3 regions of the Ralstonia sp. GX3-BWBA genome follow, and region 2 is predicted to be linked to each of the others. Evidence: predicted binding sites of a transcription regulator. Region 2 holds the regulator's gene; each other region holds the start of a gene.
What was found. Region 2 encodes NrdR, which represses ribonucleotide reductase genes. Its sites were predicted from a motif close to CACNANATNTNGTG; they were not measured.

Region 1 (7,919 bases), on a different contig from region 2:
TAGCCCATCGACTGCGTCTGCTTGTAGGTCGGCCACTTGCTCATGCGGCCGAGGTCCCATGCGTTTTGGGCATCGGGGTAGCTGTGCGGGGTGCCCGAGACGCGCTGCGCGTTGCCGGCGCTGCTGTCGAGGTAATAGGGCAGCACCGTGCGGCTCGGTCCGCTGCTTGGCACGTAGGTCTGCTGCCACACGTTCAGCCCGCCGGCCAGCGGAATGGGGAAGCGGTCGCCGAAGCCGCGCACACCTTGCAGCGTGCCGAAATAGTTGTCGAACGAGCGGTTCTCCTGCATCAGGATCACCACGTGTTCAACGTCGCGCATCGTGCCGGTGGCGTTGTTGGCCGGAATCGCCAGCGCACGGCGGATCGACGGCGGGAAGGCGGCGAGCGCAGCGGCGGAAATCGCGCCCGTGCTGGCCATCTTGAGGAAGTTGCGGCGGCTGCCGTTGTTGGCGTGGTTCGTGTCGGAAGTCATGTCGGTCTCAAACGCAAGTCGATGGGAAGCCGCGCATTACGGAGCGCAGTGCAGGGTCGGCTTGTTGGCCGGCGGCTGGCCGGGTTGATCCGGCTGAGCGGCGCCGGGGCCTGCGCTCGGCGTGCCGTCGTTCGAATCGCCGCCGCAGGCCGACAACGACAAGGTGGCGGCGCACAGCAGCACGGCGGCCAGCCAGTGCGGCCGCGCGAGAGGGTTGATGAAAGGCTTCATGAGCTGTCTCGTTCGGGTTGGGGGAGGGGATCAGGGGCTCAGCGTCGACAGCGGCTGGTGCGAGCCGTTGATCGTCTTGAGTTCGTCCAGCGTCAGCCGGCGTGTCCACATGGCGAGGTCGTCGTAGGCCATCACGCCCTTGAGCGAGCCCGGGTTGTTGGGCACGTAGTTGTGCGTGGCGTCGTCGTTCAGGCCCCAGATCTTGGTGGCCAGGCCATTGAGCTTGGTGACGTCGGTATTGGCGATGGCCTTGTCTTCCACCTTCTGCACGCCCAGCACCGGGTCAAGGATGTAAGCGCTGAAAAGCTTGGCCTGCGCATCGACCGACAGGGCGAGGTAGGCCCACTGGTTGGCGCTGAACTTCATGCCCTGGATGTCGTCGCGCTTGCCGCCGCTGCCCAGGTTGAAGCGCACTTCGCAGCCGCCCCACAGGCCGATGGCGATGCCGGCATTGGAGCCGGAGTAGTAGTCCTTGTTGGCGAGGATGGGCTCGCCAGTGCCGTTGCCCTGCGTGCAGTCCGACTTGAACCAGAAGCCAATCGTGAACTGCGGGCTCTGCGCGATGTCGGCGCCGTTCTGGGTGAGCTTGTAGGCGTCGATGCGCGAATCGACCGAAAGCGCCGTACCGCCAAAGGGGTCGGTTACCGCAGAACCGCCGTCGGTGCCTGCCACCCACGGGCCGATCGTCGAACTGGCTTTACGGTCAGTCGGCGGCAGCGGATCGAAGCTGTAGTACGCGGCCAGGCCGTTGGTGAGCGACGTCGCCAGCGGCGTCGGTGCAACGTAGGCGATCTGCGCAAGCATCGACACCGGCACGTTGTTGCGCACCAGCGTGTAGTTGATGCGGTAGATGCCGCTTGCGGTGGCGATGTTGCTGTCGGTGTACTGCGTGGCCGTGGTGGGTAGCGTGGCGACCTGCTTGCCGTCGCGCAGCACGGTGATGGGGCCGCTCGCTGACGTCGGGTTCTGCCAGTTCAGCACCAGCGATGCGCTGTACGTACCCACGGTGCTCTGGAGGTTGCGCACGCCGATGGTGCTGGCGGTGAGCGCTGCGCCATCCAACTTGTGGGCGGTCGCCGGCACGGCGGCGTTCAATTGCGCCAGCACGGTCGGCACGATGTCAGCCTCGCTCGGCAGGGCCGCGAGCGCGGCTTCCGACGTGGGCGCGGCCATGCCGTTCTTACCGAGCACCGGATTGACGCTTTTGTTCAGCGCGATGAAGGCGGTGCGGTTTTCAAGCGTCGGCGCCGACGTGGTGGCGCCTGTGGCGTCCAGGCCGTGGCTGGTGGTCACGACGACAAGCCAGTCTTCGTTCGGGTTGGCGGTGCGGCGCTGGGCGATGGCAGCCTGCAGCGTGCCCAGCGCCTGATCGACGTTGGCCAGTGCGGCCGCGTACGCGTCGCTCTGCACGCCGGAAGCCAGCGCGGCCGCAGCCGGCGCGGTGTATTGCGCGAAGACGACGTCGTAGCCCGACTGCACCAGCTTCACGCTGTTCTGCGTCACGCAGGTGTCCACCTGGGCGCAGTCGACGAGCGCGTCGAGATTGCCGCCTTGCTGATCCGCCTTGAGCAGCGCCGGCAGTACGGCCGAGCTGACGGCAGCGCCCAGGCGTTGCGTGGTGCCGGCCGCCTTGGCGGCGCTGCGCGCATAGCTGAAGACACTCGGGGCGGCCAGGGTGGTGACGGTGTCGTCCGTCACGCTGTGGCGGTTCTGCCAGGTGCCGGTCAGCACGGTGGCCCAGCTTGGCGTGTCCAGCGGCGCCTGGGCGGTGGTGGTACCCAGCGTGCCGCCCGTCGAAGCCGGCATCACTGCCAGGGTGCCCAGGTTCGGCAAGCTGCGCTGCAGGAGCGCGCTCTGCACCTGCGCATAGGTGGCACCGTCTACCCCGACCACCAGCACTTTCTTGCTGGCGCTGGTGGTCGGTGCGTCCGTGTTGCCCTGGTTGGCGATGGGGCTGCTGTCGCCGCCGCCGCATGCGGTCAAGGTGGTCGCCAGCGTGGCGGCCACCGTCGTGCCCAGCGCAGCCGTCAGCAGGCGGCGGGCGGGTTGATTCCAGTCCATGTCGATTTCCTCGGTCGTTGTGTGCGGCGCTCGGTGTCCCACCGCTGTGATTGCGCTCCCTGCAATGCGACCGAAGCGTAGGGTTGGGGCCTGTCGCTCAAGTGACAGCCGCGGCAAGAATGCTGATGCGGCTATTCGGATTTCTTGAGCGGGGGGAATGTCCAGGAGGGCGCGGAGCGCAGCACGTCTGCACCAGTGCTGTGCGCGGCCCACATGCCCCTACCGTGGATGAGGTGACGTCTATTGAACTTGCGACGTCGATAGAAAGAATTATTCTGAAGAGGCGGTCATTGCGACGCCGCACGCCAGTCCCGCCGACCCGTTGTGCTGCCTGGGATGGCGGGTTTGCGGCACTGCATTTGGGTTGAGAAAACCCCCCTTCGCCGCCATCTGTCAAGACTGGTCTTGTTTGATCGATCCACTATACTTAGGGTCAATCCCGGGGTAACACACTAGATATAGTGGTGACTTTCCGGGATTCTTATTTCGGCGCCACGCGGGGGCGGGCGTACGGCGGGTCAAGCCGACGCTTGGGAGCTGAGAAAAGGCAAGGGTCTTTTCCGTCTCATTTCTCCGCGTAGCGCGAGGGTTCGCCAACGGGTCACCCGCTCGGCGAGCCAATAAAAAACGAACGGTTCAACAGGAGTCCACATGCAGACGGCCCAATCCGAAATCCACTCCGGCACCGCCAACCCCTCGCAATTTGCGCAAAGCGCTGGCGGCACGGCCGTGGCCACCGGCATCGCTTCCGGCGTCAACCTTGCCGACTATAAGATCATTCGCCGCAACGGCGCCGTGGTCAGCTTCGAGCCTTCGAAGATCGCTGTGGCCATGACCAAGGCCTTCCTCGCCGTGAATGGCGGGCAGGGCGCTGCTTCCGCGCGTGTGCGCGAGCTGGTCGACCAACAAACGCAGAACGTCGTGCGCGCACTGCTGCGCAGCCGCCCGAACGGCGGTACGTTCCATATCGAAGACGTGCAGGACCAAGTGGAATTGGCCCTGATGCGCTCGGGCGAGCACGACGTGGCCCGCGCCTACGTGCTGTATCGCGAGCGCCGCGCCCAGGAGCGCGCGCAAGCCGGCGAAACCCAGCAGCAACCGGCCTTCATCGGCCTGAACGTGACCGACGGCGGCATCTCCCGCCCGCTGGACATGGCGGCGCTGCGCAACGTGATCGTCTCGGCCTGCGAAGGCCTGGGCGAAGCGGTGGACCCGGAGCCGATCCTCAAGGAAACGGTCAAGAACCTGTATGAAGGCGTGCCGATGACGCAGGTGTACGACTCGGCCATCCTGGCCTCGCGTACCCTGATCGAAAAGGACCCGGCGTACAGCCAGGTCACGGCGCGTATCCTGATGCACACGATCCGCCGCGAAATCCTCGGCGAAGAAGTCACGCAAGCGGAAATGAGCACGCGTTACGTCGACTACTTCCCGCAGTTCATCAAGCGCGGCATCAACGCCGAGCTGCTCGACGACAAGCTGGCGCAGTTCGACCTGGCCCGCCTGGGTGCGGCGCTGGACGCCTCGCGCGACTTCCAGTTCAACTACCTCGGCCTGCAGACGCTGTACGACCGCTATTTCCTGCACATCAACGAAACCCGCATCGAGATGCCGCAGGCGTTCTTCATGCGCGTGGCGATGGGCCTGGCGCTGAACGAAATCGACCGCGAAGCCCGTGCCATCGAGTTCTACCAGCTGCTGTCGTCGTTCGACTTCATGTCGAGCACGCCGACGCTGTTCAACTCGGGCACGCGCCGCTCGCAGCTGTCGTCCTGCTACCTGACCACCGTGTCGGATGATCTGGACGGCATTTACGAGGCGCTGAAGGAAAACGCGCTGCTGTCGAAGTTCGCAGGCGGCCTGGGCAACGACTGGACCAACGTGCGTGCACTCGGTTCGCACATCAAAGGCACCAACGGCAAGTCGCAAGGCGTGGTGCCGTTCCTGAAGGTGGTCAACGACACGGCCGTGGCCGTGAACCAGGGCGGCAAGCGCAAGGGCGCTGTCTGCGCGTATCTGGAAACGTGGCACCTGGACATCGAAGAATTCCTGGAACTGCGCAAGAACACCGGCGACGACCGCCGCCGCACGCACGACATGAACACGGCGAACTGGATTCCCGACCTGTTCATGAAGCGTGTGATGGAAGGTGGCGAGTGGACGCTGTTCTCGCCGTCTACCTGCCCGGACCTGCACGACAAGGTCGGCAAGGCATTCGAGCAGGCCTACCTGGCTTATGAAGACAAGGTCGCGCGCGGCGAGATCAAGCTCTTCAAGAAGATGCCGGCGCTGCAACTGTGGCGCAAGATGCTGGGCATGCTGTTCGAAACCGGCCACCCGTGGATCACGTTCAAGGATCCGTGCAACATCCGCAGCCCGCAGCAGCACGTGGGTGTGGTGCACAGCTCCAACCTGTGCACGGAAATCACGCTGAACACCAACGACAGCGAAATCGCCGTGTGCAACCTGGGTTCGGTCAACCTGGTCGCTCACCTGATCAAGCAGGCGGACGGCAGCGTGGTGCTCGATCACGAGAAGCTGAAGAAGACCGTGCGCACGGCCATGCGCATGCTCGACAACGTGATCGACATCAACTACTACGCGGTCAAGAAGGCGCGTGACTCCAACCTGCGCCACCGTCCGGTCGGCATGGGCATCATGGGCTTCCAGGACGCGCTGCATGTGCTGCGTCTGCCTTACGCCAGCGATGCAGCGGTGCAGTTTGCCGATACCTCGATGGAAGCCGTGTGCTACTACGCCTACCTGGCGTCGACCGAACTGGCTGAAGAGCGTGGCCGCTACAGCAGCTACAAGGGCTCGCTGTGGGATCGCGGCATCCTGCCGCAAGACTCCCTCAAGCTGCTGGCCGAAGAGCGCGGCGGCTATCTGGAAACGGATATGTCGTCGACGATGGACTGGGACAGCCTGCGCGGCCGCATCAAGCAGTACGGCATGCGCAACTCGAACTGCGTGGCGATCGCCCCGACGGCAACGATCTCCAACATCATCGGCGTGTCGGCCTGTATCGAGCCGACGTACCAGAACCTGTACGTCAAGTCGAACCTGTCGGGTGAGTTCACGGTGGTCAACGACTACCTGGTGCGCGACCTGAAGGCACGCGGTCTGTGGGACGAAGTGATGGTCGCCGACCTGAAGTACTTCGACGGCTCGCTGGCCCGCATCGACCGCATCCCGCAAGACCTGCGCGACCTGTACGCAACGGCTTTCGAAGTGGAGCCGCAATGGCTGGTGGAAGCTGCCTCGCGTCGCCAGAAGTGGATCGACCAGGCACAGTCGCTGAACATCTATATGGCCGGCGCCTCGGGCAAGAAGCTGGACGACACGTACAAGCTGGCCTGGCTGCGTGGCTTGAAGACCACGTATTACCTGCGCACGATCGGCGCCACGCACGTCGAGAAGTCGACCGTGTCGCGCGGCACGCTGAATGCGGTGTCGTCGGGTAGCGATGTGGGTGGTCATTCGGCAACCGGGGCTGCAGGTGCATCCGGCGTGAATTCGGCCGCACCGACCAGCGCACTGGACGCCGCTGCTGCCACCGCGCAGGCCATGCCGGAAGCTGAAGGCGCCGTGTGCACGATGCGCCCCGGCGACCCCGGTTTCGAGGAATGCGAAGCCTGCCAATAAGTCAAAACAGTGTCTGAGGTTGCTCCCGCGCAAGCGGGGGCGCCGTGACCTGAACGACACTGGACTCGCGCTCCAAAAGAGCGGGAGCGACGAGCAAAGAATTAGGAGAAACACACATGCTGAGCTGGGACGACGACGTCAAACCTGCCGCACAACCTCCGGCTGCACCGCAGCCGGTGTATCAACCGCAGCCGCAACTGCAAACGGCCACCGCTGACCAGGGCGGCGTGCTGCCTCCGTCGGCCACCGCTGCCGCCGGCACGGGCATCCTCGGTAACAATCCGAACGCCGCTGCCGCACAGAGCAACCGCCGTGTGAACGCCGCCGACAAGCGCGTCATCAACGGCGCCACCGACGTCAACCAGCTGGTGCCGTTCAAGTACAAGTGGGCCTGGGAAAAGTACCTCGCCGGTTGCGCGAACCACTGGATGCCGCAGGAAATCAACATGTCGCGCGACATCGCGACGTGGAAAGACCCGAACGGCCTGACCGAAGACGAGCGCCGCATCATCAAGCGCAACCTGGGCTTCTTCGTGACGGCTGACTCGCTGGCCGCCAACAACATCGTGCTGGGCACGTACCGCCAGATCACCGCGCCGGAATGCCGCCAGTACCTGCTGCGCCAGGCGTTTGAAGAGGCAATCCACACGCACGCGTATCAGTACATCGTTGAGTCGCTGGGCCTGAACGAGGCCGAGATCTTCAACGCGTACCACGAAGTGCAGTCGATCCGTGACAAGGACGAGTTCCTGATCCCGTTCATCGACACGCTGACCGATCCGTCGTTCAAGACCGGCACGCCCGAGAACGATCAGAAGCTGCTGAAGTCGCTCATCGTCTTCGCCTGCATCATGGAAGGCCTGTTCTTCTACGTCGGCTTCACGCAGATCCTGGCGATGGGCCGTCAGAACAAAATGACCGGCGCTGCGGAGCAGTACCAGTACATCCTGCGCGACGAGTCGCTGCACTGCAATTTCGGTATCGACCTGATCAACCAGATCAAGCTGGAGAACCCGCACCTGTGGACGGCCGAGTTCAAGGCCGAGATCACGGAGCTGTTCAAGAAGGCGGTCGACCTGGAATACCGCTACGCAGAAGACACCATGCCGCGCGGCGTGCTGGGCCTGAACGCACCGATGTTCAAGGGCTACCTGCGCTTCATTTGCAACCGTCGCTGCCAGCAGATCGGCCTGGACGCGCTGTTCCCGAACGAAGAAAACCCGTTCCCGTGGATGAGCGAGATGATCGACCTGAAGAAGGAGCGCAACTTCTTCGAGACGCGCGTGATCGAGTACCAGACCGGCGGTGCGCTGTCTTGGGAGTGATCTGAGCCAACGGCTCGACACTCGGCTCGACCCGGCATCAACGTAGACAGGCGACGCACCATGCGTCGCCTGTTTGCGTTTTGGGGCGGTCGATTCACGTTTGTGCGGTTGCGCCGCGCCTGTTGGGCATGGCACGCTGCGGCTACCACTGCCCCCGGGATTCCCGCCATGACGGTCGAAGCTT
Region 2 (7,919 bases):
AGCGCTGACCATCTTTACCAATGTTGTACAGCAGGCAGGGTATTTCCCCAACCCAACAGTCAACACGGCCCTGTCGGCATTCCCGGCCACTGGCTCGCTGGCTGCCGGCCAGGTAATTTCCGGTACCTCGGGTGCGACGGCGGGCACCGATACGGTGACAACGCAGTTTGCGACTGCCAGCGGTGACGGCACCATGAATTGCCTAGGGCAGACCAACACGAGTGGTGCCCAGCAGGTCTACATCAACACATTGTCCGTCAATGCAAACAACGAATTGCAGTGTGCGATGACGCTCGTGTCCAGTGGTGTAACAACCACGGTACCGCTTGTGAGTGGGGTCACTGGACTGAGCGTGCTGTATGGCACCGATACCAACAGCAACGGCTATGACGACTCTTATCTGACGGCCGCGCAGGTGGCAGCGTCGGGCTATTGGTCGCAAGTCCATACCGTTCAAGTCACCCTCACGTTCACCACACAGTTTGGTAACCAAGTTGGGCAGGCACAGAGCACAACGTGGGTGCAGAACATCAGCCTGAAGAACCAGTCATGAGCACCACCATGCGTTTTTCCAAGCTGCCAAGTCGCGCTGAGCGCGGGTACACCCTTGTTGTTGGATTACTGTTGCTGGTTGTTCTCACGCTGTTTGCTATTGGCATGTTTCGTAGCTTTGGCCTGCAAGAGAAGATTGCGGCAAACACGCGGGATAAGCAGCGTGCGCTCGAGGCTGCACAGAGCGCCCTTCAGTACGGCGAATGGTGGTTGGGACAGGGCAACGGATCCACCGGCATCGCCTGCTCGGGCGTTAACAACGGCAATACGCTCACGAATATGCGGGTATGCAACACCGCCTTGGCGACTCCTTCTACTTTGCCATGGGGCGTGGGGTCAACCTATCTGCCGCCTTCCATGACGGCGAATGGCGGTGGAGGCATGGCCGGTGCGAGTTCTCCGGCGGGGGATATCAACTACGCGGGTGTCCCAGGCCTGTACATCAACTACATCGGTATGAGCCCGAACGGGCTCGCACAGCTTTACCAAGTCACCGCCTATGGCTTTGGCGGTGATGCAACGACAGCAGCAGTGGTGCAGAGCACCTATCGCATTAGTTCTGGCGCCAAAGATCTGGGACAACAGTGATGAAAACAATTCAACGGGTGGGTTTGCTGGCAACCGCTGCGCTACTGCCGGGGGTTGCCAGGGCGCAGTTGGTGATCAGCGACACGCTGACGGGGGCGTCATCTTCGTACAAGTGGCAGGCGCTGAACGGCGCATGCCTGACTGCGGGCAACGGTACAGGCACGATTCCGGCCTGTTCGGGCCTCAGTTACTACAGCGGTAAGACGCTTGTGGGTGGTGTCACGGGTACGCTTCCTGACGCGGTGGGTTCTGGGGCTCTGCGTCTGACCAATGGTGATACAACCACCGGTAGCAACGGTAATAACCAGACGGGCGCTGTCGTTTCGAACTTCACCTTCCCGACCAATCAGGGCATACAGGTAACGTTCACGACGGTGACGTACGGTGGTAATGCCTATAAGAACGCCGCTGGCCAAGCGTCTGGCGCTGACGGCATCAGTTTCTTCTTGGCCGACGGCAAGTACCCGGCAACGGTGGGGGCGCTGGGGGGCAGTCTTGGTTACAGCTGTTCTAACGGCAACCCTACGTACGATGGCGTGCAGGGTGGCTATATCGGTCTCGGTATCGACGAGTTCGGAAATTTCTCGAACGCCGGCGACAACACTAGCTCCGGGGCGAGTGGTGGTGCGATTCCCGGTCGCATTAGCTTGCGCGGTGCGGGCAACACCAACTGGGCAAACCTGTCCACGAACTACGCGAAGTACTATCCGTCAGCCCTGAGCACGACTCAGATGAACGCTGTACAGAGCACGTGTGCAGCAGGCTATCTTTATAACTTCAGCGGTAAGGGGCAGAAGGACGCGAACGGATACTACATCTACGACGGCAACCAGACGACCGAGCAGATTCCATATAACTACAACTATCTTGGCGGCGATACGTTAAGTAGTACCGTCAAGCTCTACAGCCAGGAAGCTGCTGGAAAGAATTCGGCAGGAGGCAGCAACGCGGTGCGGGGAAATGCGACCCCTATCACCTACGCACTCAGTATCACGCAAGACGGTCTGCTGAGCCTTTCATATAGCGTGAATGGTGGCACGGCCCAGCCTGTGATCACAAACCAGAGTATTACCGCGTCGAACGGCCCGCTGCCTTCGTCATTCCGCTTTGGCTTCTCGGCGGGTACCGGCGGTGGCAGTAACGTTCACGAAATCACCTGCTTCAAGGCAGCACCGGTGGGGCAAGCCAACAGCTCGGCAGGTACCAACGTGCAGCAGTCAGCCCGCGTGGAAGCCGGGACTCAGGTGTATCTCGCCTACTATCACCCGACCAACTGGTGGGGCGAGTTGACCGCACAAAACCTGGTGATGGACCCGACGACGGGCATCGTCTCCATTGCTACCAATGCCAATTGGAACGCCAGCTGCACCTTAACGGGTGGGGCATGCCCGGCCATTAGTTCCACCTCGACGTTGACTGCACAAGCCCCATCGGCACGAAACATTTTGACGTGGAATGGCACCACTGGCATTCCCTTCCAATGGTCGAGCCTCACGTCTGCACAGAAGAATGCGCTGGACAGCGGCTCAGCCAGCGGCACCAGCAGCCCTCGCCAACTCTATCTGCGGGGCGATCGCACCAATGAAGTCGCCAATGGCGGCTCTTTCCGCTCCCGCACCGGCGTGATGGGCGACATCATGAACTCCAGCCCGACCTGGGTTGGTGCACCGTCGGCGCCGTACAACGGCCCGTGGGTGGATTCTCTCTACGGGACGGCAGTTCCGCCCGAAACGTCCGGCAGCTACGCACTCTTCAAGACCAACAATGCGCAGCGCGCGAACGTGGTCTATGTGGGCGCCAACGACGGCATGTTGCATGGTTTCCGTGCAGGTGGTTACGACGCGACCGGTAAGTTCACCACGGCGACCACCCCCAACGATGGGCAGGAGGTTCTGGCTTACATGCCGGCGGCAGCCCTGAACACCATCTACAACACCAGTAGCAAGCTGGATTTCAGCTCGCCTTCGTATGCTCACAATCTGTACGTGGATGCGACGCCAGGTACAGGGGAGCTTTACTACAACAATGCCTGGCACACATGGTTGGTTGGCGGCTTGGGCGGAGGCGGCAACGCCGGGGGCGCCATCGCCGACAACACCAGCGTCGGTACGGGCGCTATCTACGCGCTTGATATCACCAACCCTGCTAACTTCAGTGAGAGCAACGCTGGTTCGCTGGTGCTCGGTGAATGGACGCCTTCGACCCTCACCTGTACCAATGTCACTAGCTGTGGCGCCTTTTTGGGCAACACCTATGGCACCCCCGTCATTCGCCGGCTCCATAACGGCAACTGGGCCGTGCTGTTCGGTAACGGCTTGAACAGTGCAAACGGGTCGGCGGGTCTGTACATCATGCTGGTGGCCAGCAACGGCACCACGTCGTTCTACTACCTCGACACAAAGTACGGTCCGAGTAAGGATCCGCTGAAGGCGAACAATAAGAACGGCATCGCCTATGTCACACCAGCGGACCTGGATGGTGATCACATCACCGACTACGTCTATGCGGGCGATGCATTTGGCAACGTCTGGCGTTTCGACCTGACCTCGCAAAACCCGGCATCGTGGAGCGTCTCGTCTGCGCCGATGTTCTCGACGCCAGCGGGTCAACCGATTACCAGCAAGGTCGCGGTTGCCGCCATTCCGGGCAGCGGCACGGGCGCGCCGCGCGTACTCGTCAGCTTCGGCACCGGTCAGAGTTTCCCGGTGACACAGACCAGCGCTGCGGCCTATTCCAGCAACACTGCACAGTCCCTGTACGGTGTTTGGGACTGGAACATGAGCGCTTGGAACAATATCGCACCGGCGGCTGCAGTCTACGCAACCCTGACCGGCCCGCAGACCGTGACCGCCTCTACCCTGCAGACACAAAGTATCACCAACACGTCTGCAAGCTCGGGCACGACGCCATCGTACCGGACTGTAAGCAACAATAAGGTTTGCTGGATGGGATCGACAGCGTGCGGCACTAGCGGTACCGCTAATACCCAGTTTGGCTGGAAGCTCGCGCTGCCCAGCACCACCACGGGCTCTGGTTCGAGCGCGGTCACGAACTATGAACAGGTGGTCTATAACCCAACGCTGGCCTATGGCATGTTCATCGTCAATACGACCGTGCCAGGCACGCAGCAGGTTTTATCCTGTAGCTCGACGCCAGCATCTGGCTACACCATGGCCATTTCGGTCGCATCGGGTGGGGCAGGTACCGCCTCGTTCTTCGGCGACAATAACAACAATTTCCCGACCCTCAACGGCGGCATTGTCAGCGGTATCGGTTTGAGTGGTACCGGCACTCCGTCTATCGTGACCGCCAATAAGCTGCCGTACCTGGTGCAGCAGACCGTCAGCGGCACGGGTACGGTCAACCAGATCAACCCGAGCGCCGCCGGTGTTGGCTCTCGCATGACTTGGACCAAGCTGCGCTAATCATGAGCCGAACCAAGACTCCCTCCTTGTCCCCTGGCGAAGGCGGTTTCTCCTTGATGGAGTTGATGATTACGGTAGCGATCATCGCCATCCTGGCCCGTATTGCCTATCCGTCCTACCAGCAGTACATCCTGAAATCGCACCGCGCGGATGCGAAGACGGCGCTGCTGGATCTGGCAGCACGCCAGGAGCGGTTTTTTACACTGCAGAATAGCTACGCGGCATCGCCTGCCTCCCTCGGCTATGCGGCGGCGAGCTTTCCGTTCGCCATTCAGTCTGGCACGCAGTCGTACTATCAGCTGAATGTCGCGGTAACGGGCACGGCAGGCGCGAGTGGTGCGGCAGCGCCTGGCTATTCCGCTTCTGCTGTTCCGGTCAGCCCGCAAACGGCCGACGCCTGCGGGACATACACCATCAACCAGCTCGGCGTGCAAGGCAACGTCGGCATGGCGGCAGGTACTACGTCAGCGCAGTGTTGGTAACAGGAAAGAAAAAAGGCCCCCAGGGCCTTTGTTCATTTCCGCACATTCGTCGCCGCAATCTCATCCAAAACGTCGCGAAATTCCGACACATCCTCAAAACTCCGATACACCGACGCAAACCGGATGTACCCGATCTTGTCGAGCCGCTTGAGTTCGCGCATCACGAGCTCGCCCACGCGGTCGCTGCCGATTTCCTTCTCGCCGTGGCTGAGGAGTTTTTCTTCGATGCGGGCGATGGCTTCGTCGATGGCTTCGGCGGAAACGGGGCGCTTGCGCAGCGCCAGCCGCATGGAGTCCTTGACCTTGTTGCGGTCGTAGTCGACGCGGCTGCCGTTCTTCTTGACGACGGCGGGGAAGAACAACTCGATGCGTTCGTAGGTCGTGAAGCGGCGGTCGCAGGATTCGCAGCGGCGGCGGCGGCGTACGGTGTCGCCTTCTTCCGACATGCGGGTATCAATCACCTGGGTGGCCGCGTGGCCGCAAAAGGGGCATTTCATGCCGGTGGTCTCCTCGGCAACCTCAAAGAACGCACTGCGCTAAAAGAACAACGCCGCGATGGCCCGGGCGGGCGCATCGCGGCAGGGTACTACGTGGCCGTAAGATCCGGCCATCGGCGGATGCCTTAGGCGTAGACCGGGAACTGCTTGGTCAGCTCAGCCACCTTGGCGCGCACGGCGGCGATGTTCGCTTCGTCGTGCGGGTTGTCCAGCACATCGGCGATCAGATGGGCGACCTTCACGGCCTCGGCTTCCTTGAAGCCACGCGTGGTCATGGCTGGCGAGCCCAGGCGCACGCCCGAGGTCACGAACGGCTTTTCCGGGTCATTCGGGATTGCGTTCTTGTTGACCGTGATGTGTGCGTCGCCCAGCACCTTTTCGGCTTCCTTGCCGGTGATCTTCTTGGCGCGCAGATCGACCAGCATCACGTGGCTTTCGGTGCGGCCAGACACGATGCGCAGGCCGCGGGCCATCAGCGTTTCAGCCATGGCGGCTGCATTCTTCACGACCTGTTGTTGATAAGCCTTGAACTCCGGCGACAGGGCTTCCTTGAACGCCACGGCCTTGCCGGCGATCACGTGCATCAGCGGGCCGCCCTGGATACCCGGGAAGATGGCCGAGTTGATGGCCTTCTCGTGCTCGGCCTTCATCAGGATCACGCCGCCGCGCGGGCCGCGCAGGCTCTTGTGCGTGGTCGTCGTCACAAAGTCAGCGTGCGGCACGGGGTTCGGGTACACGCCCGCGGCGATCAGGCCGGCGTAGTGCGCCATGTCCACCATGAAATACGCGCCGATCGACTTGGCAATCTTGCCGATGCGCTCGAAATCGATGCGCAGCGCAAATGCGGATGCGCCGGCAATGATCAGCTTCGGCTTCTTCTCTTGCGCCAGGGCCTCGAGCGCGTCGTAGTCGATGTCTTCCTGCGCGTTGAGGCCGTAGCTCACAACGTTGAACCACTTGCCGCTCATGTTGAGCGCCATGCCGTGCGTCAGGTGGCCGCCTTCGGCCAGGCTCATGCCCATGATCGTGTCGCCCGGCTTGAGCACGGCGAAGAACACGCCCTGGTTGGCCTGCGAGCCCGAGTTCGGCTGCACGTTGGCGGCTTCGGCACCAAAGAGCTGCTTCACGCGGTCGATGGCGAGCTGTTCCACCACGTCCACATATTCGCAACCGCCGTAGTAACGCTTGCCGGGGTAGCCCTCGGCGTACTTGTTGGTCAGTTGCGAGCCCTGCGCGGCCATCACGGCCGGCGAGGTGTAGTTCTCGGAGGCAATCAGCTCGATATGGTCTTCCTGACGCTGATTTTCCTTCTGGATGGCGGCAAAGATTTCGGGATCGATCTGGTCGATCGTATAGCGGCTGCGTTCGAACATGGCGAGTGTCTGGTCTGAAACGAAACGGAAATGGCGGAGATCGGGCGAGGCGTGGGGAAACATGCGCGCGGCTTGAACGACTGCGCCCGGTGTTGGCCGATTGCAGCGGGTGTCCAAGTCACCCTGTGCTTCCCATTCGCTGCCCAGGCGAGCGGCAGGCGCCGTTGTGCATGACGCCAGAAACCTTGCGCTTCCTCGTGGTCGCTGCCCACATGTCGGAGCCGCTGAAGCTGCTCCAGGATTCGCCAGTCGCGCAAGGTGGAATGGTTGCCCGCGAGTGTACGACAGCCCCATGGCCGCCGCAAGAAGCGAGCGTGCAGACACGCACATTGCGGTGCAATGCGGTTCAAGGCTTCAGGTAAACTCTGACCTTTCGCTTTTTAAGGTCCGGAGACACTTCCATGATCGTATTCGTGACCGGCGCTACCGCCGGGTTCGGCGCGGCCATCGCGCGGCGTTTCGTGCGAGAAGGCCATCGCGTGATCGCGGCAGGCCGCCGCCAGGACCGTCTAGACGCACTCAAGGCTGAATTGGGCGACGCCATGCTGCCGTTCGTACTGGATGTGCTGGACGCCGATGCCGTTGCGGCGTTGCCGGGCACGCTGCCAGAAGGCTGGCGTGAAGTCGACGTGCTGGTCAACAACGCTGGTCTGGCGCTGGGCCTCGAACCCGCCCAGCGCGCTGACCTGTCCGATTGGGACCGCATGATCGGCACCAACTGCTCCGGGCTGGTTCATATGACGCGTGCGTTACTTCCGGCCATGGTCGAACGCAACCGCGGTCACGTCATCAATATTGGCTCGATCGCGGGGACGTACCCGTACCCGGGTGGCAACGTGTATGGCGCTACCAAAGCATTCGTGCACCAGTTTTCGTTGAACTTGCGTGCGGACCTCACCGGTACCCGCGTACGCGTTTCGAACGTCGAGCCAGGTCTTTGCTCCGGCACAGAGTTTTCCAACGTGCGTTTCAAGGGCGACGATGCCCGCGTGGAGAAGGTCT
Region 3 (7,919 bases), on a different contig from region 2:
ACTGGCACGGGCAGTCCGGCATTGAATGGTTGGAGGCGCCGCAATGACACGCTTGCGCCCACCCGAAGTATTCGTCCGCATGGCGCGCAGCCTACCGGTGCCGCTGACATCGTTGCCGTTTGTGCTGGGGCTCGATCTGGCCCGGCGCCTGTCTTGGCTCACGCCGCCTCCCGAATTGGAAGGGCGGCGCTTTGCCATCACCGTGGAAGACCTCGGCCTGCGCGCCTGCTTTTGCTGCCGTGGCGGAGCGTTCCACACGCTTTTAGCTTCAAGCCCCGAACCCGAATTGGAGCTGCGTGCCGGCGTGGGCGATTTCGTTGCGCTCATTCGTGGCACCGCCGACGCAGACACGCTGTTCTTCCAGCGCCGCCTCAAGATTGCGGGCGACACCGAGCTTGGGCTGATCGTCAAGAACTGGCTCGATGCGGCTGCACGCCCGGCGTGGCTTGCACGCTGGCAATCGCGATAGCGAGGGGCGCCATGTCATCACGTGCATTGCCGCTCGTCTATGCATGCTCGGGTTGTTCGAGTGTGGCGCAAGCGGCAAACCGCCTGGCCGTCGATCTGGACCGGGCAGGCAGGGCAGAGATGTCCTGCATCAGCGGTGTCGGCGGCGGGGTGCGCGCGCTCGTCAAGACAGCACGCAGCGGGCGGCCCATTCTCGCGCTCGACGGTTGCGCGCTGGCGTGCGTCAAGGCCTGCCTGGCAACGGCGGGCGTGGCGCCCGACATTCACCTCGTGCTCAACCAGTGCGGCGCCAAGAAGCGCTATCACGCCGATTGCAGTGACGATGAATTGAGCGCCGCCGCCGCGCTGGTGGACGACGCCGTCAACACGCTCCAGCATCGCTTGGACACCGCAGGCGATTGATTTGCGCCGACTGCCTGCTTTTATCCCGCGATGAGCTGGCGCTGCAACGCCGTGGTGTTCGGGATGACAACCTCGCGGCCTTCCACCCGGATCAGCCCGTCGCGAATCAATTGACGCAGCGTGCGGGAAAGCGTGGCCGGCGCCAGCCCCAGCTTGGACGCGACCAGACTCTTGCTGCATGGAAACCGCGTGCGGTCAAATTTGCGCGGCAGCGAGAGCAGATACCCGATCAGCCGTTCATTGGCGCTTTGCAGGTTCACGGTTTCGATGTCGCACATCAACGTGTGCAAGCGCGCGGACAGCCCCGCGAGCATCTGCCGCGCAAGGCGCGGATGCACGTGCAGTGCATCGTCGATGGCGCGCTTGTCGATCCAGACCAGCAGGCTGTCTTCCATGGCCTGTGCATCTGCCGCGTAAGGGCGGTTCAGGAACATGAATGGCTCGCCAAAGCACTCGCCGGGCCCGAAGAACTCGATGACCTTGCATTGGCCGTGCGCCCCCGGCAACACGAGCTTGATCGCGCCGACCACCACGACATAGAAACCATCGGCCCGATCGCCACGGTGAAACGCGAAGTCGTGCCGCAACACACGCACTGCGTGGCTGTCTCGCGTGAGCACAGCCATGTCATCGTCGTCGAAGTCCAGGAACAGCGGGCTGTGCTTGAGCAGATCGCCCACATTGAGGGGGTCTTGCATAGTGTCACCGGCAACAGAAAGAAGAAAAACAGGCGGCCAATGCGCGCTGGGCGCCCTCGCTGGGCAGCGTGATGGCCGGGGTTCCGGGGGCACTTCGGTAGGCTTGTAGTGCGTAGTGTTTCACGCCGCGCTGGCTAAGGTTTTGCGCCAGCGCAAGAAGCTGCGGTTCGGGCAACCAGTCGGGGTGCCACGTGGTGCGGCACTCGAATGCGCCGCCGTTCTGCAGCAGAAGGTCCAGGGACGCATCGACCGGCGCGGCGCTGCCGCGGCGGCCCGTGAGTGCATCGTAGCGCGGTGCGCTGGTCTTGATGTCGAGCCCCACCCAGTCCACCAGCGGCAGTACGTCGGCCAGGCGCGCCGGATAAATGCCGCCGGTGTGCAGGCCAATCTTGTAGCCTAGGGCGCGCACGTCGCGCATCAGTTGCGGTAATTGCGGTTCGCTCAGCGGTTCACCGCCGGAGAAGACAACCGCGTCGAGCAGGCCCGTGCGACGCTGAAGAAACGCAAAGACGTCGTCCCAGTCCAGCGTGCGGGCCCGCGTTTGCAGGTGCGGGTTGTGACAGTAATGACAGCGCCACGGGCAGCCCGCCACGAACACCACTGCCGCAAGCTGCCCGGGCCAGTCGACGCTGGAGAACGGTGCCAGGCCGCCGATGGCCGGCGGCGGGCAGTGCGGTGGCTCAGCGGGCGCGGTCTTCAACAAAGAAGCGGCGTTCACGGAATTCCCCTTGCTTGCCGATGTTGAACGAGCTGACGGGCCGGTGATAGCCCATCACGCGGGTCCAGACTTCGCAGCGCGTGCGCTGGCTGTCGTCGAGTGCAACGGTGAGGTTGGCGGTGTGTGCAATGGTGCTCATACGGAGGCTCCTTCGTGATGGAGGTGGGTGGAAGAACCAGGTGTGCCCGCCGTTGTGCAACCGCACTTGCCGTTAGGCTGCTGGGCCAGCAGTTCTGCGTCGCATTTCGGACAGAACGCGTGATGGCCGGACAGGTAGCCGTGCTTCGGGCAGATCGAAAACGTCGGGGTGATGGTGATGTACGGCAGGCGGAAGTTCGCCAGCGCGCGCCGCACGAGTTCCTTGCACGCCTGCGGCGAGGAAATGGCTTCATTCATGTACAGGTGCAGCACCGTGCCGCCCGTGTATTTGCTCTGCAGCGCTTCCTGGCGCGCCAGTGCTTCGAACGGATCATCGGTGTAGCCGACGGGCAACTGGCTGGAGTTGGTGTAGTACGGCTGTTCTGTCGTACCAGCCTGTAGGATGTCTGGCCAGCGCTTGCGGTCTTCGCGGGCGAAGCGGTAGGTCGTGCCCTCTGCGGGCGTGGCTTCGAGGTTGTACAGGTGCCCCGTCGCCTCCTGGAACTCCGTCATGCGCTGACGCACGTGGTCGAGCAGGCGCACCGCCATGGCATGGCCGAATGGCGTGGTGAGGTCGTCGGCGTCGCGCGTGAAGTTGCGCACCATCTCGTTGATGCCATTCACGCCGAGCGTGCTGAAGTGGTTGCGCAGCGTGCCCAGGTAGCGCCGCGTGTACGGATACAGCCCCTGGTCGATCAGCCGCTGGACGAACTTGCGTTTGACTTCCAGCACGTCGCGGCCAAGCGCAAGCAGCGTATCGAGCCGCGCCAGCAGCCCAGCCTCATCGCCCGCGTAGAGATAACCCAATCGCGCGCAGTTCACCGTCACCACGCCAATGGAACCAGTCTGCTCGGCAGAGCCAAACAGCCCGTTGCCGCGCTTGAGCAGCTCGCGCAGGTCGAGCTGCAGGCGGCAGCACATCGAGCGCACCATGTGCGGCTCCAGATCGGAGTTGAGGAAGTTCTGGAAGTAGGGCAGCCCGTAGCGTGCCGTCATCTCGAACAGCAACGTGGTGTTGGGGTGCTCCCAATCGAAGTCCGGCGTGATGTTGTAGGTCGGAATCGGAAACGTGAACGCGCGGTCCTTTGCATCGCCGGCCATCATGACCTCGATGTACGCGCGGTTGATCATGTCCATCTCGGGCTGGAGATCGCCGTAGGTGAAGGGCATCTCTTCGCCGCCAATGTAGGGAACCTGTTCGCGCAGGTCGGCAGGGCAAGTCCAGTCGAACGTGAGGTTGGTGAACGGCGTTTGCGTGCCCCAGCGGCTGGGCACATTCAGGTTGTAGATCAGCTCTTGCATGGACTGCTTCACCGCCGCATACGACATCGCATCGCGGCGGATGAACGGCGCCATGTACGTATCGAATGAACTGAACGCCTGCGCGCCGGCCCACTCGTTTTGCAGCGTGCCGAGAAAATTGACGATCTGTCCGATGGCTGCCGACATATGCCGCGGTGGCGTCGCTTCCACCTTGCCCGGCACGCCGTTGAATCCCTCTGTCAGCAACTGCCGCAACGACCAGCCTGCGCAGTAGCCCGACAGCATGTCGAGATCGTGGATGTGGATGTCGCCCTCGCGGTGCGCTGTGCCCGCTTCGGGGCTGTAGACATGCGAAAGCCAGTAGTTGGCGGTGACCTTGCCTGCCACGTTCAGGATCAGACCTCCAAGGCTGTAGCCCTGATTGGCATTGGCATTGACACGCCAATCGCGCTGCTCGAGGTATTCGTCCATCGTGCTCTCGACATCGACCAGCGTGTGCTTGAGCGAACGCAGCCGGGCGTGTTGCTCGCGGTAGACGATGTAGGCACGCGCGGTGCGCCAATAGCCGGCGTCTACCAGCACCTCTTCCACCCAGTTCTGGATGATTTCGATACCGGGGCAGGGGAGCGGGGAGAGATGTCCGAGCACGCCCGCGGTCAGGCGTTGCGCCTCGACGGCGTCGAATTCGCCGGTGGCTTGGCCGGCAGCCGCGATGGCCTGGCAGATCTTTTGCGCATCAAACGGTGCCAATGAACCGTCGCGCTTGGTGACTTGCCTGGTGACCTGTGTGCTCGTCATGAGGTACTCCATCTAGTGGTATGGAGTCAGACTAGCACTACATATTGTGGTCTGTGAGTCTTAAAGACCTTGATCTTGAAATCGCTTGACCCCGGTCAACCGGGGCCGCGTGCGACGCGGACACTGCGTGTCGCCATTAGTCGACGATGAACAGCCGGGCGCCGTTCCTGGTGTACGACTGATGGGCTTCCGCATCGTCGCCCACCTGATAGCTCATGCCGGGCGTGAGGATGAACTTGCGGCCATCTTCCAGTGTGGTTTCCAGTTCGCCATCCAGGCAGAACAGGATGTGGCCCTTCTTGCACCAATGGTCAGCCAGGTAGCCGGGCGTGTACTCGACCATGCGTACGCGGATGCGGTCCGGCTCGTCGCCAAAGTAGCGGGTGCGCCAGATCGCCATGCCGGTCTCGCCGGTGTGTTCGGTAGGTTCAACAGCGGACCAGTCGGTCGTGCCAAAGGCGAAGGGCGCCATCTTCATCGCGGGACTCCGGTGGGTGACGTAAGCCCATGATGGTATCAGCGGCTTACGTGGCGCAGGCGTCGCATTTCATATGCTCAAAAAGTCGCTTGTCAGTACGCCGCGACGGCATTGCGTGCGGCTCAATAATCCGCTTCTGACCGGCTGATTCCACTGCCTGTGCGGCATCGCAGCAGGGTGTCGACGGCGTCATATCAATGTATGCATAAATTGCATGGTGCCATGCAACATCGACATAACGATCGTCATGCGCTTCTCTAATATCGTCGCTTTTTACAAAGCGTGACGAACTTGGGCCGGCCCTTGGCCCCATGAGATCCGCGTCTGCCGCGCGCCGTCCCTCCGGCCACGGTATTCCTTGGAGAAAGTCTTGAACACCAAACGTCTGACCTCCCATATCGGGCTGGCAATGCTGCTGGGCATTGCCGTCGGCTGGGGTTGCCACGAATATGCCAAGGACGCTGCGGCGGCCAAGGACATCGCTTCGTACTTCAGCATCATCACCGACATCTTCCTGCGCATGATCAAGATGATCATCGCGCCGTTGGTGTTCTCGACGCTGGTGACGGGCCTGGCGAGCATGAGCGGCGGCCGCTCGGTCGGCCGCGTGGGACTGCGCGCGATGATCTGGTTTGTATGTGCGTCGGCCACGTCGCTGGCGCTGGGCATGCTGCTGGTCAACTTCTTCCAGCCGGGCGTGCACATGAACCTCGCGCTGCCGGATGTGTCGGCCACGTCGGGCCTGAAGACGGGTGATTTCACGCTCAAGGCCTTCATTACGCACGTGTTCCCGCGCAGCATCGTGGAGGCCATGGCCACCAACGAGATCCTGCAGATCCTGGTGTTCTCGCTGTTCTTCGGCGCGGCGCTGTCGACGATGAAGAACCCGATGGACAGCGTGATCGGCCGTGGCCTGGAAGAGTTGACCAAGCTGATGTTCCGCATTACCGACTACGTGATGCGCTTTGCGCCGCTGGGCGTATTTGCCGCCATGGCCGCTGCCATCACGGTGGAAGGCGTGGGCGTGCTGTGGACCTACGGCAAGCTGATCGGCGAGTTCTACCTGGGTCTGGCGCTGTTGTGGTCGATCCTGTTCTTCGTTGGCTACCTGCTGCTGGGCCGGTCGCTGGGCCGCCTGCTGGGGCTGATTCGTGAGCCGACGCTGCTGGCGTTTGCCACGGCGAGCAGCGAATCCGCTTATCCGAAGACGATCGAGGCGCTGGACCGCTTTGGTGTGCCCAAGCGCATTTCGAGCTTCGTGCTGCCGCTGGGGTATTCGTTCAACCTGGATGGCTCGATGATGTACCAGGCGTTCGCGGTGCTGTTCATCGCGCAGGCCTACAACATCGAGATGAGCTTCACCCAGCAGGTCACGCTGCTGCTGGTGCTGATGCTCACGAGCAAGGGGATGGCCGGCGTGGCGCGTGCCTCGCTGGTGGTGGTGGCGGCCACGCTGCCGATGTTCCACCTGCCGGAAGCGGGTCTGCTGCTGATTATCGGCATCGACCAATTTTTCGACATGGGCCGCACGGCCACCAACGTGATTGGCAACAGCCTGGCCACGGCCGTGGTGGCGAAGTATGAGCCGGCAGAAGAGGATGCGGTGGCGGAAGCCGCTGAACCTGCAATGCAGCCGCAGCCGAACGTCGGTTGACGTTGAGCCAAGATGACAGCGCGCCGCCTTTCAGGGCGGCGTTGTCATATTTAGACGGCGTTATTCGGGCTGGTAAGCGAGCGAGGTTACGGCCGGGCTCAGGGGCGCGTCACCAATGTCGACGCGCTGTGCCATCGGCGCCTCACCCAGCAATGCCGCCACCATGGCTTGCAGCGGAAGCACGTCGCCGGTGCTCATGAAGCGTGGCGATGCGGCTTGGCCCGATGCCTGCAATCCCGCTGCCGCCAGCGTGCGGCCCAGATGGCGCGCGACTGCGTGACCGGTGTCGATCAATGTCAGCCGGTCGCCCGCAATCTCGCGGATGGCGTCTTCCAGAAACGGGTAGTGCGTGCAGCCGAGCACCAGCGTGTCAGCGCCCGCATCGAGCATCGGCTGCAGATACGCCTGCAGCAGCTCCAGCACCGCAGGCGAATGGGTATCGCCGCGCTCGATCAGGGGGACGAGGCCGTAGCCGGGTTGGCTCAGCACTTTGCAATCGCCAGAGGCAGCCGCCAGCAGGCGTGCAAATTTCTCGCTGTGCAGCGTGCTTTCGGTCGCGAGCACGCCAACCACACGGCTCTTCGACGTGGCAACCGCTGGCTTCAAGCCGGGCTCGACGCCAATCACCGGTACCGCGAGCTTTTCGCGCAGCACGTGCACAGCCTGCGCCGTGGCTGTGTTGCACGCGATCACCAGCGCCTTGCAGCCTTGGTCGACCAGCCATTCGCACACACGCAGCGTGCGCTCGGCAATGTATTCAGGAGATTTTTCCCCGTACGGGGCATGGCGGGAATCCGCCAGGTAGAGAAGCGATTCGGCCGGCAATTCGGCGCGAATCGCGCGCAGGACGGAGAGCCCTCCGAGGCCGGAGTCAAAAACTCCGACCGGTGCCTGCGCGCGTGTCGTCATATCGCGTGAACGGATCAGCCTGCTGCGACGGGAATCTTGCCGATCTTCGCTTGCCATTCCGCCGGGCCGGTCTTGTGAACCGACGTGCCCGAGCTATCGACGGCGACGGTGACGGGCATGTCCTTCACGTCGAATTCGTAGATGGCTTCCATGCCCAGGTCTTCAAACGCCAGCACCTTGGAGCCGCGGATGGCCTTCGACACCAGGTACGCCGCGCCGCCCACGGCCATCAGGTAAGCCGACTTGTGCTTCTTGATGGACTCGATGGCGACGGGGCCGCGCTCGGCCTTGCCCACCATGGCAATCAGGCCCGTCTGGGCGAGCATCGTCTCGGTGAACTTGTCCATGCGTGTAGCCGTGGTCGGGCCTGCCGGGCCAACGACTTCATCGCGC

Region 1: DOD19_RS01115 (ribonucleoside-diphosphate reductase subunit alpha) is a predicted target of NrdR. The motif match lies at 3,216-3,229, and genes of this name have one in related genera.
Region 3: DOD19_RS05240 (ribonucleoside triphosphate reductase) is a predicted target of NrdR. The motif match lies at 4,521-4,534, and genes of this name have one in related genera.

Annotation. Positions count from the first base shown of each region.
Region 1 covers NZ_QMKS01000002.1:76,491-84,409, forward strand. Annotated here, with positions in the region: gene DOD19_RS01100 (phospholipase C, phosphocholine-specific) at 1-473, opposite strand, end outside; gene DOD19_RS01105 (hypothetical protein) at 510-704, opposite strand; gene DOD19_RS01110 (alkaline phosphatase family protein) at 735-2,765, opposite strand; gene DOD19_RS01115 (ribonucleoside-diphosphate reductase subunit alpha) at 3,417-6,410, shown strand; gene DOD19_RS01120 (ribonucleotide-diphosphate reductase subunit beta) at 6,527-7,735, shown strand; gene DOD19_RS01125 (M14 family metallopeptidase) at 7,904-7,919, shown strand, end outside.
Region 2 covers NZ_QMKS01000009.1:787,844-795,762, reverse strand. Annotated here, with positions in the region: gene DOD19_RS11325 (PilW family protein) at 1-553, shown strand, start outside; gene DOD19_RS11320 (PilX N-terminal domain-containing pilus assembly protein) at 550-1,140, shown strand; gene DOD19_RS11315 (PilC/PilY family type IV pilus protein) at 1,140-4,565, shown strand; gene DOD19_RS11310 (type IV pilin protein) at 4,568-5,047, shown strand; gene nrdR (transcriptional regulator NrdR) at 5,080-5,544, opposite strand; gene glyA (serine hydroxymethyltransferase) at 5,670-6,917, opposite strand; ZMP/ZTP riboswitch at 7,052-7,180, opposite strand; gene DOD19_RS11295 (SDR family NAD(P)-dependent oxidoreductase) at 7,319-7,919, shown strand, end outside.
Region 3 covers NZ_QMKS01000006.1:36,086-44,004, forward strand. Annotated here, with positions in the region: gene DOD19_RS05210 (U32 family peptidase) at 1-47, shown strand, start outside; gene DOD19_RS05215 (SCP2 sterol-binding domain-containing protein) at 44-469, shown strand; gene DOD19_RS05220 (putative zinc-binding protein) at 481-870, shown strand; gene DOD19_RS05225 (Crp/Fnr family transcriptional regulator) at 891-1,568, opposite strand; gene DOD19_RS05230 (anaerobic ribonucleoside-triphosphate reductase activating protein) at 1,573-2,286, opposite strand; gene nrdD (anaerobic ribonucleoside-triphosphate reductase) at 2,249-2,425, opposite strand; gene DOD19_RS05240 (ribonucleoside triphosphate reductase) at 2,422-4,485, opposite strand; gene DOD19_RS05245 (DHCW motif cupin fold protein) at 4,622-4,963, opposite strand; gene DOD19_RS05250 (dicarboxylate/amino acid:cation symporter) at 5,334-6,617, shown strand; gene murI (glutamate racemase) at 6,678-7,526, opposite strand; gene DOD19_RS05260 (fumarate hydratase) at 7,541-7,919, opposite strand, start outside.